One region of the Marinobacter sp. SS8-8 genome, then DNA from elsewhere that is predicted to be linked to it. Evidence: predicted binding sites of a transcription regulator. Region 1 holds the regulator's gene; the other holds the start of a gene.
The links. The regulator LexA, encoded in region 1, represses DNA repair genes until DNA is damaged. The targets are predictions, from matches to a motif close to CTGTNTNNNNANACAG.
Positions count from the first base shown of each region.

Region 2: a site for LexA is predicted at 2,462-2,477, ahead of imuA (translesion DNA synthesis-associated protein ImuA). Genes of this name have one in related genera too.

Region 1 covers NZ_JASSVN010000023.1:5,981-13,641, forward strand. Annotated here, with positions in the region: gene QPL96_RS17225 (translocation/assembly module TamB domain-containing protein) at 1-2,445, shown strand, start outside; gene QPL96_RS17230 (SIMPL domain-containing protein) at 2,448-3,134, opposite strand; gene QPL96_RS17235 (gamma-glutamyl-gamma-aminobutyrate hydrolase family protein) at 3,166-3,906, opposite strand; gene QPL96_RS17240 (amidoligase family protein) at 3,890-4,900, opposite strand; gene lexA (transcriptional repressor LexA) at 5,118-5,726, shown strand; gene QPL96_RS17250 (cell division inhibitor SulA) at 5,769-6,260, shown strand; gene QPL96_RS17255 (hypothetical protein) at 6,265-6,525, opposite strand; gene QPL96_RS17260 (DUF6586 family protein) at 6,577-7,089, opposite strand; gene QPL96_RS17265 (SOS cell division inhibitor) at 7,341-7,661, shown strand, end outside.
Region 2 covers NZ_JASSVN010000009.1:72,313-79,973, forward strand. Annotated here, with positions in the region: gene QPL96_RS10840 (Lon protease family protein) at 1-936, opposite strand, end outside; gene QPL96_RS10845 (hypothetical protein) at 1,485-1,685, opposite strand; gene QPL96_RS10850 (4a-hydroxytetrahydrobiopterin dehydratase) at 2,021-2,368, opposite strand; gene imuA (translesion DNA synthesis-associated protein ImuA) at 2,497-3,186, shown strand; gene QPL96_RS10860 (DNA polymerase Y family protein) at 3,196-4,614, shown strand; gene QPL96_RS10865 (error-prone DNA polymerase) at 4,614-7,661, shown strand, end outside.

The DNA.
Region 1 (7,661 bases):
GCAGGCTCCCTGACCGGCAATGGGTCGGTGAATTTTTCCGGGCCCCTTGCCTGGCAGGCGGCGCTTCGGCTTCAGGGGTTCAATCCGGGGTACTGGGTGCCGGTTCTCGAAGCCAGTCTCAGCGGTGATGTAACAACCGAAGGGCAGCTCCGGGACGGTTCGATTCCCGCCATGAATGCGGGCTGGAATCTGGAAGGTGACTGGCGCTCCCACCCGGCTGTCCTGGCAGGCCGCCTCGATACCTCCTCGGGAAGCTGGGAGTTGTCGGGTCTGGAACTGTCAGTGGGGGATAACCAGTTGGAAGGGAGTGGAACCTGGGGCAACAACATCCGCGGTGACCTGGCCCTGAGCATGCCAGAGCCCGAAGCATTGCTGTCCGGCCTGGCGGGTCGTCTGGAGGCAAAGCTAAAGGCAGAAGGTACGCTGGAAGACCCGACCGGCGAGCTGACGGCAAATGTCCGTGATCTGCGCTGGCGGAATGAATTCTCTGTGGAAAACCTGAATCTGGAGGCGCGCCTGGAATCTGGCCTTCGCCTCATGAGCCAGTTAGAGGCGGGCAACATCCACGCGTTCGGGCAGGAACTGGAAGCGCTTGTCCTGGACGCGAGTGGCACACAGCAACAGCACAGGCTGACCATCGGCGCCAGCCACACCGAGGCAAATCTGGAGCTCGGATTTGAGGGTGGCGCCGGGGCGGATTGGAGGACCTGGCAGGGGGCGCTGTCCACGGGTGTTATCGCCCTTCCGGGGCAATCCCAGCGCTGGCAACTGGAGTCGCCGGCGGCCCTGGACTACAGCACAGGAGGAGAGCTTGCCTTTGGCAATCACTGCTGGCGCTGGCAGCAGAGCGCGGTCTGTGCTGACGATCAGACACTGCTTCCCGTGCCCCGTCTTGGCTATCGTATAGACCGGTTCCCGGCGCAGGCGCTGGCGCCCCTGCTGCCGGAGACCCTGCGCTGGAATGCCCGGATAAACGGCGAAGTCAATTTTACGACCACCGGTGCCGGGCCTGATGGGCGGATCTTCCTTGATGCCGGAGACGGCGAGTTTCAGTTGCTGGTGGATGGTGAATGGGCGTCCCTTTCCTATGATGCGCTGACAACTGAAGTTGGTCTCAAGCCCGGGCAGGCCAGTCTGGCGGCCCGTCTCTCCGGCCCGAAGCTGGGTGACGTTGCCCTTGACATGGGGCTGGATCCAGACTCGGAAGATCGTATTGTTGACGGAACCTTCCAGCTCGACGGACTCGATATTGCCCTCGCCGGTCTGCTCTCCGGACTCCAGGACGTTGCCGGCCGGGTGGATGGGAGAGGCCGTATCTCCGGTCCCCTGATGGGACCCGCTGTAAACGGGGCGCTGAACCTGACCAACGGCAGGGTGTCGGATCCCCGGCTACCCGTGCCAATGGAAGAGGTGGTTGCCAGCCTTGAGTTTGCGGGCTATTCCGCCAGGCTCAGCGGCCGGATTCAAAGTAATTCCAGAAGCCGGACGATCATCGATGGTGAGTTCGACTGGCAGCAGGCACCCCGGGGTGAAATCAACATTTCCGGCAGCCGTTTGCCGTTTAACCTGGAGCCCTATGCCCAACTGGAGGTGGAGCCTGACCTCACTCTTGAGTTCCGGGAGGGATCCCTTCAGGTATCCGGAGCCATTGGGGTTCCGAGAGGTGCTATTGAAATCAAGGGGTTGCCGGAGCAGGCGGTTTCGGTGTCGGAGGATGAAGTCATTGTGGGTGTTGAACGGGAGGAGCCCGTTGTTCGCTCCCTGAACATGGATGTCAAGGTTGTGGTGGGCGAAGACAAGGTCACCTTCGCGGCATTCGGGGTAACCGGTGATCTTCAGGGGACTCTGCGGATCGGTAATGACATGGACACACGCGGGACACTTCAGTTGGTTAATGGCCAGTACCAAGCATACGGCCAGGAGCTTGAGCTGAGGCGGGCCCGGCTGCTGTTTGTCGGTAATCTGACCCAGCCTTACCTGGACATTGAAGCCGTACGTACCGTTGATACGGTTGTTGCCGGTATTCGCCTGAGCGGCCCCGTGCAGTCGCCTGAAACGGAAGTCTTCTCCAATCCCGATATGCCGCAGACAGACGCGCTGTCCTATGTCATCCTGGGCAGGGCACCCCAGAGCCGGGGCGATGAGGGGCAGATGAGCCGGGCGGCGCTGTCGCTGGGCCTGACCCAGGCGAACAAGGTTACAGGGCGGATTGGTGAGGAATTTGGCATTCGGCAACTGACGCTCGAGGCAGCGGGTTCGGGTGAGCAGACATCGGTGGTGGCCAGTGGCTATCTGACCGACGAACTGAGTGTCCGCTATGGTGTGGGGATTTTCGAGCCAATCACGACCATCGCGCTGCGGTATAACCTTGGCAAGAATATTTACATGGAAGCCGCCAGTGGCCTGGCGGCTTCTCTGGATATCTTCTATACCCGGGATTTCTGAGCTCAGTCCAGCTCGAAAGTGGCGCTGACCGAAGCCCGGATTTCCCGTTCACCCACGCTGGATACGGTATCGGACATTGCCTTGGCTTCCGCCATCATCATTGGCGCGGGGCGGTGGCCGCCATTGACGTTGATGGTCACGACATCCCCGCAGGCCTGGTCCAGCTGGCCTGCCACGAAACTGCAGCGGGCTTTGGCGTCGGCAATGGCCCTGGCCAGTGCCTCCTGTTCCAGGCCCGTTTCATCCGAGTGGAAAAACTGGTGGGGTCCCAGGCTATAGTCCAGTCCCAGAGCCTGGGCCTGCTGCAACAAAGGGTTAAGCAGCGTCAGGTCATTGATGCTGAAGCTGATGGTCTGGGAGGCCACGGCCTGCTTTTGCGGTTCTTCGCCCCGTACTTCGGGGGGCAGGGTGCGGGTATAAAGGTTGACGGTGGAGTCGGAATATTCCCCGAGCCGGTCCCGATAGCGGCTGATGCCCTCTCGCCATTGAGTCACCAGAGCCGCTACCTGTTCCGTGGCCTTCTGCGCAAGTGCATGTTCGGCGCTGGCGGTAAACTGAAGCCGTGCACTGTCCGGCTCGTAGCGAACACTGCCCTCGCCGGAAAGGGTGACTTCCCCCGCCAGGGTCAGAGCCGGCACCATCAGTGCCAGGGTAAGAAGAAAACGGGACGCTTGGTTCTGTTCGGCCATGGAAGCTCCTCCTGTGCATGCCGCATTGATATCACGCCTCGCCGGTATCCGGTTCCAGGCGTGCCAGTTTGAACCGGCGGGCGGCGTCCACAAAATTGCGGAAGATGCGCCTGTGCCCGCTGTGGTAAAGCAAATACTCCGGGTGCCACTGAATGCCCATCAGCCACTGGCCGCGGGTATTTTCAATGGCCTGAACAAACAGATCGTTGTCGACGGCGGTAACGCGCAGGTTGCACCCCAGGCGCTTAATGGCCTGGCTGTGAATCCGGTTGGCACCGATCACCGGGGAATCCATCATCCGCCGCAGCCGGCTGGGTTCCACCAGGCGAACCGTCTGTAGTGGTAACAACAGCGGGCGATGCCGTGTGTTCACTCGCAGAGGTGTCACGTTCTGGCACAGGGACCCGTTGTGGAAAACGTTGATGAACTGGGCGCCGCGGCAGATACCGAGCACAGGTATGCCAATTTCTTCCGCCTGCTCCAGCAGCGCCTGGTCGGTGGTATCCCGCTTGCGATCATAGCGCGCGGTTACCTGCGGCTCCTGGCCATAGCGCTCCGGATGAACATGGGTGCCGCCGGAGAGCACCAGCCCGTCCAGGAGCGAGACATCCACCCGGGAGCCTGGACGAATGTAGTAGGTCCGGGCCCCGTGCAGTCTCAGGCCGAGGCTGATCAGCCGGTGTGCCAGGCTCTTTCTTGCGGGGCCGCTGATGCCGATGGTCAGCCCCGGTATTTCCGGTTCCCTGCCGGGGTTGTCAGGCGGCCCAGACATAGCCCTTCCTGGCCAGCCAGTTTCCGGTGGTTTCCTGCCAGCTGTGGGTCAGATTATGCAGGTTGAGTTTACCGCTTTCACGGAACAGCGCGCGCATCTCCGACAGATCGTCCGGATTACTGGCTAATTGCTCGAGCACCACCCAGTCATTCCAGACGGATGAGAAATGCCAGTCCGGGTTGTTGATATCGCAATCCGGCAGCCGGTAATGCAGGGTTGGCCGGCTTTTGATTCTCGGGTCCCGGACGTGGTGATCCAGCCGTTCATGATCGAGATGGGCAAACAGGGGCAGGAGGTCCAGGGCCCTGTTCCGGGTTGGATTGAACTCCAGGTAATCCTCCATCAGCTGCGGCAGTTCCGGCTGGTAGTCGTCTGCCATGAGCCTTTCGGTATACCGGCTGTGCCAGGGTTCGATATAGGTCGTGAACTTGCGGCTGACATCCAGCTGGTGCCTGGCCTTGAGCCAGTCGTACAGCAGGGTGAAGGCCTGGAAATAACGCACCAGCGTTGCCGGCCTTAGGTCCGGCAATTCGGGATTGAGCTGGAGGCCGAAGGCGAAGTAGATCGCTTCACGGCTGCCAAGGGCGCCGGCCTCCCGGAGATTATCAATCAGGGATTCGATTGCTTCCAGGCGGGTAAATGGTAACGGTGGGCTGACGATTTCCAGCGGCACGATCCTTTCCGCAGCAGCGTCGATCACATCCATGGCCTGGCCGCCCAATTCGCGGATCGAACGGGGAAGCCGCTCATCGGCCAGGTCAAGATCCTTGATGGGGGCGGAATCCAGTTCAATCGTAAATTCACCCAGCTCTGTCTTCAGCGATGTGACGTACCGTGACCGGAGGACCGGTACTCCTCCCAGAAGCCTTGCCGCAAGAGTGACCAGTTGGTCGTAGCCCAGACCGGACATTTCAATTTCAACGCCAACCCTGCGCTCCTTTCCATCTGCGGTTTTCAGAACGTCGGGCATCCTGCAGGCCTTGGTCCGTGTCATGGTGCTCCCTGGTAGGTAGTGAGTCATGGTCTCACCATATCACACCGGTGCTGATCGTCATCTTTAAGCACTGGCAACAAAATCAGGGTGCTGGCTTTACACTGGATAAAACACTGTATATAGTCGAATGACTGTATATAAAAACAGGCTGGCCGGCGCCCCTCGGGGTTTCCGTTTCAGAACGGACATACCGGCCCTGATCAAGCGGAGTCGCTCAATGAAGCTTACAGCAAGGCAATCCCAGGTACTGGACATCATCCGCCGATACGTTGATGAGACCGGCTATCCGCCCACCCGGGCCGAAATCGCAGCCGAGCTGGGTTTTCGTTCCGCAAATGCCGCCGAAGAGCACCTGCGGGCACTTGCTCGCAAGGGCGCCATAGAAATGGTGCCCGGCGCCAGCCGGGGCATCCGTCTGCCCGAGGCAGAAGAGGATCTGGGGTTGCCGGTGATTGGCCAGGTGGCCGCTGGTAGTCCGATACTGGCGCAGGAGCACGTTGAGGATCACTGCGCTCTTCGGCCGGAGTTCTTTTCACCCCCGGCTGATTACCTGCTTCGGGTTAGAGGCATGAGCATGAAGGACATCGGTATTCTGGACGGCGATCTGCTGGCGGTTCACAGTACCCGGGATGTCCATAACGGCCAGGTGGTGGTTGCCCGGGTGGGTGATGAGGTCACGGTCAAGCGTTTTCGCAAGGAAGGCTCGAAAGTCTACCTGATCGCAGAGAATGACGAGTTCGCGCCCATTGAAGTGGACCTGAAAAAGCAGGAACTGTTCATTGAAGGTCTGGGTGTGGGGGTTATCCGCCGCTCTGATCTTCACTGATCAGGCCGGATAACCACGGATTTATTGAGAAGCGGGTGACATATGGAACAACTGAGCTTTAACCAGAATCCGGCATACCAACACAACGCTCTGCCCTGTTCAGTGCCGGCAACTGTCGCCCGCGAGCGACGTTCCGGCGTTCGCGCCAAACGCGCCCCGGAGGCCATGGAAGCGCCTGCTACCGGAAATGTGACTGAAATCATCCTGCCGCAGGGGCAGGTGGAAAACTTCCAGTTGCTGCTGCCTATGCTGACCCAACTGAACCAGGAGAACCGCTGGCTGGCGTGGATTGATCCACCTCAGGCACTGGTCAGCAAATGGCAGAAAATGCACGGGATTGTTGCCGGCGAGCTGCTGGTGCTCCGCTCAACCCCGGATTACCCTGCGCAGGAACTGGCTGAGCGCGCCCTGAGCGCAGGTACCTGCCATGCGGTTGTCATGTGGACCCGGAAACTGGGCCGTGCTGCCTACGATTCCCTGCAAAAGGCGTCTGCACAGGGTAACAGCCACGGTGTGGTGTTAAGGCAGCGTTAATCGCTCAGTGCAGGGTGTAGGAGGGTCGGGGGTCCGGGGTGTCCGGTTCGTCGTCTTCCCAGTCGATATCCTGTGCAATGTTGCCGACAGCTTCAATGCCCGCGGCGATCATTGCCTTGGCAACGGACAGGTCGCGGTCTTCCATCATTTCCCGCGCTTCTTCCGAGAACGAGATCTTTACCAGCGGTACGCTGTCATCGTCGATGCGGCGCAGGGCATAGTCGCCATTGGTCAATTGTACGATTTCAAAAAACGATGGTGACATTCAGTAAACCTTTCAGTTGTTGAGATCCGGATAATGGCCAGGCTTCTGCGCTTACCACTCGCTATGCTGTTCTTCCAGATCGTCGGCAAAGTGTTTGAGGGCATTGAGTGTTTTCAGCAGCGCCGGGACAGACCGGTCCGGGCCTGAGTCGGCCGATACCGCAATGATATTTTCCGTACTGACTGTTTTTCGGGTTGCCGGCGGCCGGCCCTGGGCCATTTCCAGCTGATCCAGATGGTTCCACCAGCTTCCGGCGCTGCGCTCAATCTCCCGCAGCCGGTTTACTTCGTTGGACTCCTCTCCGATTGCCTTGGCCAGCTCGTCCAGTGTTGAAGGCTCTGCAGACTTTTTCTGGTACAGCCGGGCAATCATTACCAGCAGCAGGCCTCTGGATCTCAAGAGCAACTCCGTGGCCCCCTGTATCGCCGCTTCGCGACGTAACGCCTGTTCTGCTTCGTTGGGTGCGGGCTCATTGTTCGGAGCCATTGCGCGGTCAAGTTGACCGAGCAATGTCCGGGCAAGGAACAGTTTCTGCGAAACCAGTGAATGCCATTGTGAGGCCATGAAATACCTGCAATCCCAGTAGCTGGGCCTAACCCTGGAAAATTAATCTTCCACCTTACCATTTCTGGCAGAAAATTTCTGCAGCTGTCTTTCGAAAAATGGTGGCGCAAAAGGCAGCAGAGAGGATTTGCAATATTCAGTTGTTACCGTGAGCCGGTATTCTGGACTACCATAGAAACAACATACGACCTCACGGCGGAGCGGTACTGCACCGACGGCCTGGCGGGACCTTGATTTGAAAGGAGAGTTCAATGGCAGACCCTCAGGCTCAACTGGAACACCTTGACCGGCTGATGGCAGGTCTTGGTCGCGCGCTGGCGGACAGGGATTGGGACGCCATGGCACAGTTGAATAACAAGGTTCGGCCGGTGGTTGAGCCTCTGATGGCTGCCCTGGAGACTGGAGAGCTCCAGCCGGAGCCGGTGCGGCTCCGGCTGGAGCAGCTGCAGCAGTTTATTGACGCTGCGGATGAATTCGCCCGCATTGCCCGCAAGGAAGCGGAAGCGGGTCTCAAAGGTGTCAACCGGAACCGCAGCGCAGCCAGGGCCTATCGAAATATTTCCTCAAATCCG
Region 2 (7,661 bases), on a different contig from region 1:
GATCGGTGCCCCCAAAGTGTCCGCATTGTCCACCAGGAGGTTGACCCTGTAGCGCGCCAGCAAACCGGCCGGGGGACCGTTATCGCTGCCCTGAAAGGCTTCTGCATGCTCAACCACGTCTTCCCGCACTGCATCCAGGTAGTCAACAACGTCCGGCAGATGCGACCATTTCTCCCGCAGTTCGCCAATGGGGCCACCCAGGGTCAGTTGCACCATTTCCTCGTTCAGGGCATGCACGCGCTCCCGAACTTCCTTCCGCAACCTGGGAACCTGCTGGATGGTTTGCTGGAGTTTCTTTTGCAACTCCTCGACCTTGGATTCGATCAGCTGCTTCTCTTCATCAGAGAAGGTTTTGTATTCTTCAGGGTCAATCACTTCGCCCTTTCGCATAGGCGCAAAGGTAAAGCCAGCCGGTGTGGTGATCATCGCAATGTTATTGCGGTTTGCCTCCTCCTGGATTTCAAACAGGCCCTGATGCTGGCGTTTTGCCATTTCTTCCTGCAACTCCTGCAGCCGTGCCTGGTATTCCTCACTCTCAAAGGCCGCCGGGATGGCCGTGCGCAATTCCTCCGCCAGGTCATCCATGCCTTTCTTGAACTGCTGCCCCTCCCCGGCCGGCAACTGGATGGCTTTCGGACGGTCTGAAAACCCAAAGTTAAATACATGGCACCAGTCGGGGGGTACCGGCTGTCTCGCCGCATGTTGCGAGAGGAACCGCTCCACCAGTTCGTGCTTGCCTGCCCCAGAAGGCCCCAGGACAAACAGATTGAACCCACTGGCCTGCATACTTGCCCCGAACTCCAGCGCCCTCAGAACACGATCCTGCCCGCAGGGCTGCTCGAGGTCTTCAAGATCGTCCGTGGTGATGAAATCCAGCTTTTCCGTTGGGCAACCGTGGTAAACCTGTTCTTCGGATAGCGGGGCGGGTAATGGCATTACATCCTCCTGATGGATTCGACGGTATAGCGAAGTACCTTAGAGGCGAATCCAGATAGCCAACCCGGGGCAGGGACTGCAGGCGGGGCAGCAATGCCTCTCAAAGGCAAACGATGAGAGGGTCCCAGAAGTACAGCCCGACGTATGCGGTCATGAAGTTGCGCAGGTTGTGCGTACGCAATGGCGGCTTTTCGTATGTTGGCAGACATAGCCGATTACCTGCTTATCAGAACGGTCCGGAACGAGCACACTCTGTCGATGGAAGAAATTGACACCCCCTCGTGAGGAAACTATAGGTTATTTGAGACAATTCGGAAGCGAAATTGCAAGGGATCTCCATCGCGGGCGATATACTCGTTCTCCAGGGCCGCGAGGTTGGGTTCTGGCATTGACTTGATGACGGCCGCATCCGGTGAGACCTTTGCCCGGGCCGCTCAGGCGCTGGGTTGAAAAAGCCTGGTCCATTAGAGCCCAATTGAATCTGCTGCCAACTATCGTGACAGAGGGGGGAGACTGTTTAAACCATCGATATTTTAAGTTTTGCCATTTTAAAATGGCATTGGTCCATCATCATCTTCCATATATGACAGCTCGCTCATCAAACCGAGAAAAACCCCAAGCGATTCGCTCAGGTTTTTTACTATCTCACTGTACATGAGCTTTTCTTCAGCCGTCTTGGCTTTACCCATAACTTTCAGAGCGGCAGACATCTCCTTGGAAATGCCTTCCATCAATTTATCGGGTTCCATAGCTGATATACCTCATTTTATATTTCGCTGGGTTTTTTGCCATTCTAAGAACCAAAGCAATTTCATGCAAACCTATACCGCTAACTGCACGTTCATTCCACGACGTAGTGGGCTTACTTTACTTCACGTCACGAAGAGGCCTGAGTAATCCTGGGGAGACCTTGTATTGTGCCTTACCGTCCTCTGCCAGCACGATCACACTTTTGCGATTGATCTTGGTCACGATCCCCGCCCTCCCCCCTCTGTCAAGGTAGTTGGAAGCGTTGGCAGCTATGTTCAGGATCTCCGGTAGCCGGCAGGAGGGCGGCGGCATCCGGATTCCGCCGCAACCCAGATTATTGCATGTCGTTAAACGCAGCATCGGTTCGTGCCGCCAGGATGAAGTCATTTTTGTGCAGGCCGCCAATTTCGTGGCTCCACCAGCTTACCGCGACTTTTCCGTATTCCAGAACAATCACAGGGTGATGATTCTCGGCTTCGGCGAGATCGCCGATCTTGTTGGTAAATTCCAGGGCCTTAACAAAGTTTTTGAGTTTGTAAACCTTGTAAAGCTGTTCTTCGCCGTCAATGTTCAGAATCTCCCAGTCTGGCACGCTCTTGTGCAACTGCTGCTTTTCTTCCTCAGTCGCCTTGGGCACGTTGGGGCTGCAGGCTTCGCAGCTGTGTTCTTTCAGGTCACTCATCTCAACCTCCATGGCTGATGGCTGTACTACAAGCGTGGGCCTGGCCGTTCGTTTTATCAACCCTCCCCTTGAAATCCTGCCATTCTCAATATACTGTATATTTAAACAGTATATTGAGAACTTTCATCATGAGCGAGCTTCTGAACACGCTGATGCAGGATGCCCGTGTCTGGCAGGGGCACCGTCACATCCAGACCACACAACCTGCAGAACCAACCGGATATCAGGTTCTGGATAACCAGCTTGGCGGCCTGGGCTGGCCCCGGGGTGCCCTGAGTGAATGCCTTCTGGATGCACCGGGTATTGGTGAGCTGCACTTGTTGCTGCCACTCATGCAGCGGCTGTGCAGGGAGGGTAAAACCGTGTTCTGGCTGAACCCGCCGCACACGCCTTATGCGCCCGCTCTGGCCCGGGAAGGCGTGAAGCTGGATCAGGTGGTGTTGATCCATACCGAGGATGAGGGCGACTTTCTGTGGACACTGGAAAACTGCCTTCGCTCAGCGGTAACGGGTCTGGTGATGGCCTGGCCGGGAAAACTCGCTTCCCGGGAAGTCCGGCGCCTGCAACTGGCGGCCGAAGCCGGTAGCAATGTGTGCGTGCTGTTCCGGGAGCGGCGTTACGCCGGGCAGAATTCTCCAGCTGTCCTGCGCCTGGAACTGGAGCCGGGCGAGCAGCAGGATCTCAAGGTGAATGTTGTCAAACGCCGTGGAAGCTGGCCCAGGCAGCGCTGTTCACTGGCCATGGCCCAGCGGGCTGATCTCTCGTTCCGTGAAACCACCCGGGTTGTCCAGAGCCCCTGGTCGGGTTCAACCGGGTAATCCTTCTCCATGCTGTGGCTGTATCTGCATTTCCCGCACCTGCTGCTGGACCATATTCGCCACTCCCGTGAAAACCAGGGCGCGCTGGTGATTGTGGAAGGCTCTGGCCAGAAGGTGATCCAGGCCTGCCCCGAAGCCAGGAGCCAGGGTATTCGTAGCGGTATGCGTCTGAAAACCGCCATCAGTCTGGTGCCGGGTCTGGGCATGGTGCGCGCTGATGAGACTCAGGAAGCCAGGATTCTGGAAGACCAGGCCCGCTGGCTGTATCACTATGCCGCCCACATTGTGCTGATGCCGCCGGATGGCATTCTGGCTGAAGTTGGCAGCCTGAAGAAACTGTACGGCGGGTTGCCTGCTGCCTGGCTAACGGTGGAACAGGGGCTGAATGAGCGCCACCTGAATGCCTGGATCGGGGTTGGCTACACACCCCTGGCGGCCCGTCTGATTGCCCGCGCTGGTAAGGGGGAATGCACAACTGACAAGGGCCATATTCAGCGAACCCTGAGCCAGATACCCCTGCTTGCCGCGGAATTCGATGAGAAAGCCTGTATGCGCCTGCAACGCCTGGGGCTGAACACGCTGGGGGAGGTTTTTGATCTGCCGTCCAACGAGCTGGCACGCCGCCTGTCTCCGGAACTTCTGGCTTATACCCAGAAAATCCAGGGCACCCGGCCGGATCCCCGGGCACCCTGGCAACCGCCCCACTCGTTCCGGCAACAGGCGGATTTCGGACAGGAGATTGAGCACACACAGGGGCTGCTGTTTCCGCTCCAGCGCATACTCACGGAACTGGAGAAAGACCTTTGCTGGCGCCAGCAGGATACCGACAGCCTGCGGCTGGTTCTGAGGCACCGGCATGCGGAACCAACCCGGTTGCAGATCCGCACGTCCGGGCCGGAGCACCGGGCCGATAATTTCCTCAACCTGATTCGCCTGCGGTTGGAGCAGCATTCCCTGAGCGCGCCAGTTATCTCAATGGTTCTGCTGGTGAAGCGCTTCCTGTCCCGGGAAGCGCCCGCCGGGCAGGATCTGCTGGGCGAAACCCAGGATCTGAATGAAGCCTGGCATACCCTGATCAGCCGCTTGCGGGCGCGTCTGGGCGATCAGGCCCTCAGGCAACTGTCACCCCAGGCCGACCATCGCCCCGAACGGGCCTGGTCGGCCTCGGAAGTTCTGCGTAAAACCGGAACGCCGTTAACACCGGCTGAAGAGCTGCCAAGGCGCCCTTTCTGGCTGTTGAAAGACCCGCAACCGCTGACCGAGGCGCCAGCCGCCTGGTTTGCCGGCCCGGAGCGGATTAGCGCTGGCTGGTGGGATGGTCAGCGGGTGCACCGGGATTACTACGTTGCCCAATTAAACAGCGGCCAACTGGCCTGGGTCTTCCGGGATGCCCGCGGAGGCTGGTTTGTGCATGGCTGGTTCGGCTGATGCCTGAACATCATCAGTACGCAGAGCTGTTCTGCTTCAGCAATTTCACCTTTCTGACCGGTGCCTCTCACCCACACGAACTGGCCGAACAGGCGCACGAGCTTGGCTACAAGGCTCTGGCCATCACCGATGCCTGCTCCGTTGCCGGCATTCCGCGGGCCTGGGCGACGCTGGCAGACAGCCCGGTAAAACTCATTACCGGCAGTTGGTTTGAGCTGTCGAATGCGCCAGCCGGCGCAACCATGCCCCGTTTTATTCTTCTGGCTCGTACACGCAAAGGCTATGGCCAGCTTTGCCAGTTGATCACCACCGGCCGTCGCCGGGCCGAGAAAGGCCAGTATCAGCTGTTTTACCGGGACATTGAAACCCACACCCTGGATGACTGCCTGTGCCTGTGGCTGCCCCCCTCACCCACCGAGGCGGATTCCGATCAGGCCCTGGCCTGCGGCGAGTGGCTGGCCCGCCTGTTTGACCCCCGGATCTGGATTGCCGCGGCCCGCACCCTGGAATCCGGCGAGGAGCAGCGGCTTGCCCGGATACACTGGCTGGCCGACCAGCTGCGCATTCCTGTTGCTGCCGTGGGTGAGGTGCACATGCACAGCCGGGAGCGCCAACCTCTGCAGGATGTGCTAACAGCCCTGCGCAATCACACCAACCTGGAGAATGCCGGCCACTGCCTGTTCCAGAATGGCGAGCGGTACCTGCGCCCCCTGCCCGTTCTGCAACGGCTGTTTCCGGAAGCCTGGCTGCACGAAACGCTTGCCATTGCCAGCCAGTGCACCTTTGAGCCCGGCAGCCTGCGTTATGAATACCCGCCAGATCTGGTGCCGGAAGGCGAATCCCCTGCTGGTTACCTGAAGCGCCTGACCCGTGAAGGCGAGCGAAAGCGCTATCCCGGGGGTGCACCGCTTCAGGTTCAAAACCTGATCCGCAAGGAGCTGGGCCTGATCTCGGAGATGAAGTATGAGCATTACTTCCTCACCATCCACGACATCGTGGTCTTTGCCCGCAGCCAGGGCATCCTGTGCCAAGGTCGGGGTTCCGCCGCCAATTCCGCGGTCTGTTACTGCCTGGGCATCACCGAGGTAAACCCGGCCCGGGTGGAGCTTCTGTTCGAGCGTTTTATTTCCAAAGACCGCGACGAGCCACCCGATATCGATGTGGATTTCGAGCACGAACGGCGGGAAGAGGTTATCCAGTATATTTACCAGCGCTATTCCCGTGAGCGGGCCGCCCTGGCCGCTACCGTTATCCGTTACCGGCCCAAGAGCGCCATTCGCGATGTCGGCAAGGCCCTGGGGTTTGATCCAGCCCTGGTGGAGCAGCTGCTGGAGGGCATCGACTGGCGGGATAAGGCCACCAACTGGCGCCAGCAGATTCTGGACAAGAAAATCACCCGCAACCCGCAAGTGGCGGATCAGTTCTTTACCCTGGTCAACACTCTGCTCGGCTTTCCCCGCCACCTCTCCCAGCATGTTGGTGGTTTTGTGATCAGCGCCGGGCCACTGGCTGAACTGGTGCCGGTGGAAAACGCCGCCATGGCCGGCCGCACCGTGATCCAGTGGGACAAGGACGATCTCGAGAGCCTGGGCCTGATGAAAGTGGATGTGCTGGCCCTCGGCATGCTCTCCGCCATTCGCAAGGCGCTGGAGTTGATCAGCGAAGAAAAGGGCCGGCCCTTCCGGATACAGGACATCCCCCAGGAAGACCGGGCTACCTATGCCATGCTCCAGACTGGCGACAGCATCGGGGTATTCCAGGTGGAGTCCCGGGCCCAGATCAACATGCTGCCCCGCCTGAAACCGGAAACCTGGTACGACCTGGTGATCGAAGTGGCCATCGTGCGGCCGGGGCCCATCCAGGGTGACATGGTACACCCCTACCTGCGCCGCAAGCACGGCCTGGAGCCGGTGGATTACCCGAACGATGCCGTGCGCAAGGTACTGGAACGCACGCTCGGTGTGCCCATCTTCCAGGAACAGGTAATTAAGCTGGCCATGGTGGCGGCCGGCTTCTCCGCCGGCGAAGCCGACCAACTGCGCCGGGCCATGGCTGCCTGGAAGTCCCATGGCGACCTGACCCCGTTCCGGGAAAAACTGGTCACCGGCATGCTTGAGCGCGGGCACGATGCCGACTTCGCCGAGCGGCTGTACCAGCAAATCTGCGGCTTCGGCGGTTACGGCTTCCCCGAATCCCACGCCGCCAGCTTTGCCCTGCTGGTGTACGTCTCCGCCTGGATCAAACGCCATTACCCGGCAGCTTTCTACTGCGCCCTGCTCAACAGCCAGCCCATGGGATTCTACTCCCCCTCTCAACTGGCTCAGGACGCCCGGCGTCACAACGTCACAGTGCTGCCGCCGGATGTTAATGTGAGTCAGTGGGACCACACCCTGGAAGGAAACGAACGCCACCTGCGCCTGGGCCTGAGAATCATCCGGGGCCTGCCCGTTAATGGCGCCGAGCGCATCCATCAGAACCGGCCAGCAGACGGCTACCGCTCTGCCGGCGAACTTCGCCGCCTGGCCACCCTGAACCAGCGGGATATGGAACTGCTCGCCGGTGCCAACGCCATGCCGGCATTCACCGCCAACCGCCACCAGGCCTACTGGCAACTACTCGACCACGAACAGCCCGCCGAACTGTTCTCTGAAGAAACGGTTGTCGACGACCAACCGGAATATTGTCACCAGCTACCGGAACCCACCGAAGGCCAGAACATATTGGCCGACTATTCCAGCCAGGGCCTGACCCTCCAGCGCCACCCTCTGGCCCTGCTCCGGGAACAGGGCCATCTTCGGTTCTGCCTCAGTGCCGAACAACTGAAAACCACCAAAGCGGGCATCCCCGTCCAGGTCGCCGGCCTCGTCACCGGCCGCCAACGCCCCGGCTCCGCCTCAGGCGTTACCTTCGTCACCCTGGAAGACGAAACCGGGAATGTGAATGTGGTGGTGTGGCTGGAAACGGCACGGCGGCAACGTAAACCGCTATTAACCGCCCGGTTGTTGCATGTGAAGGGAGTGCTGGAGCGACAGGGGGATATTGTTCAT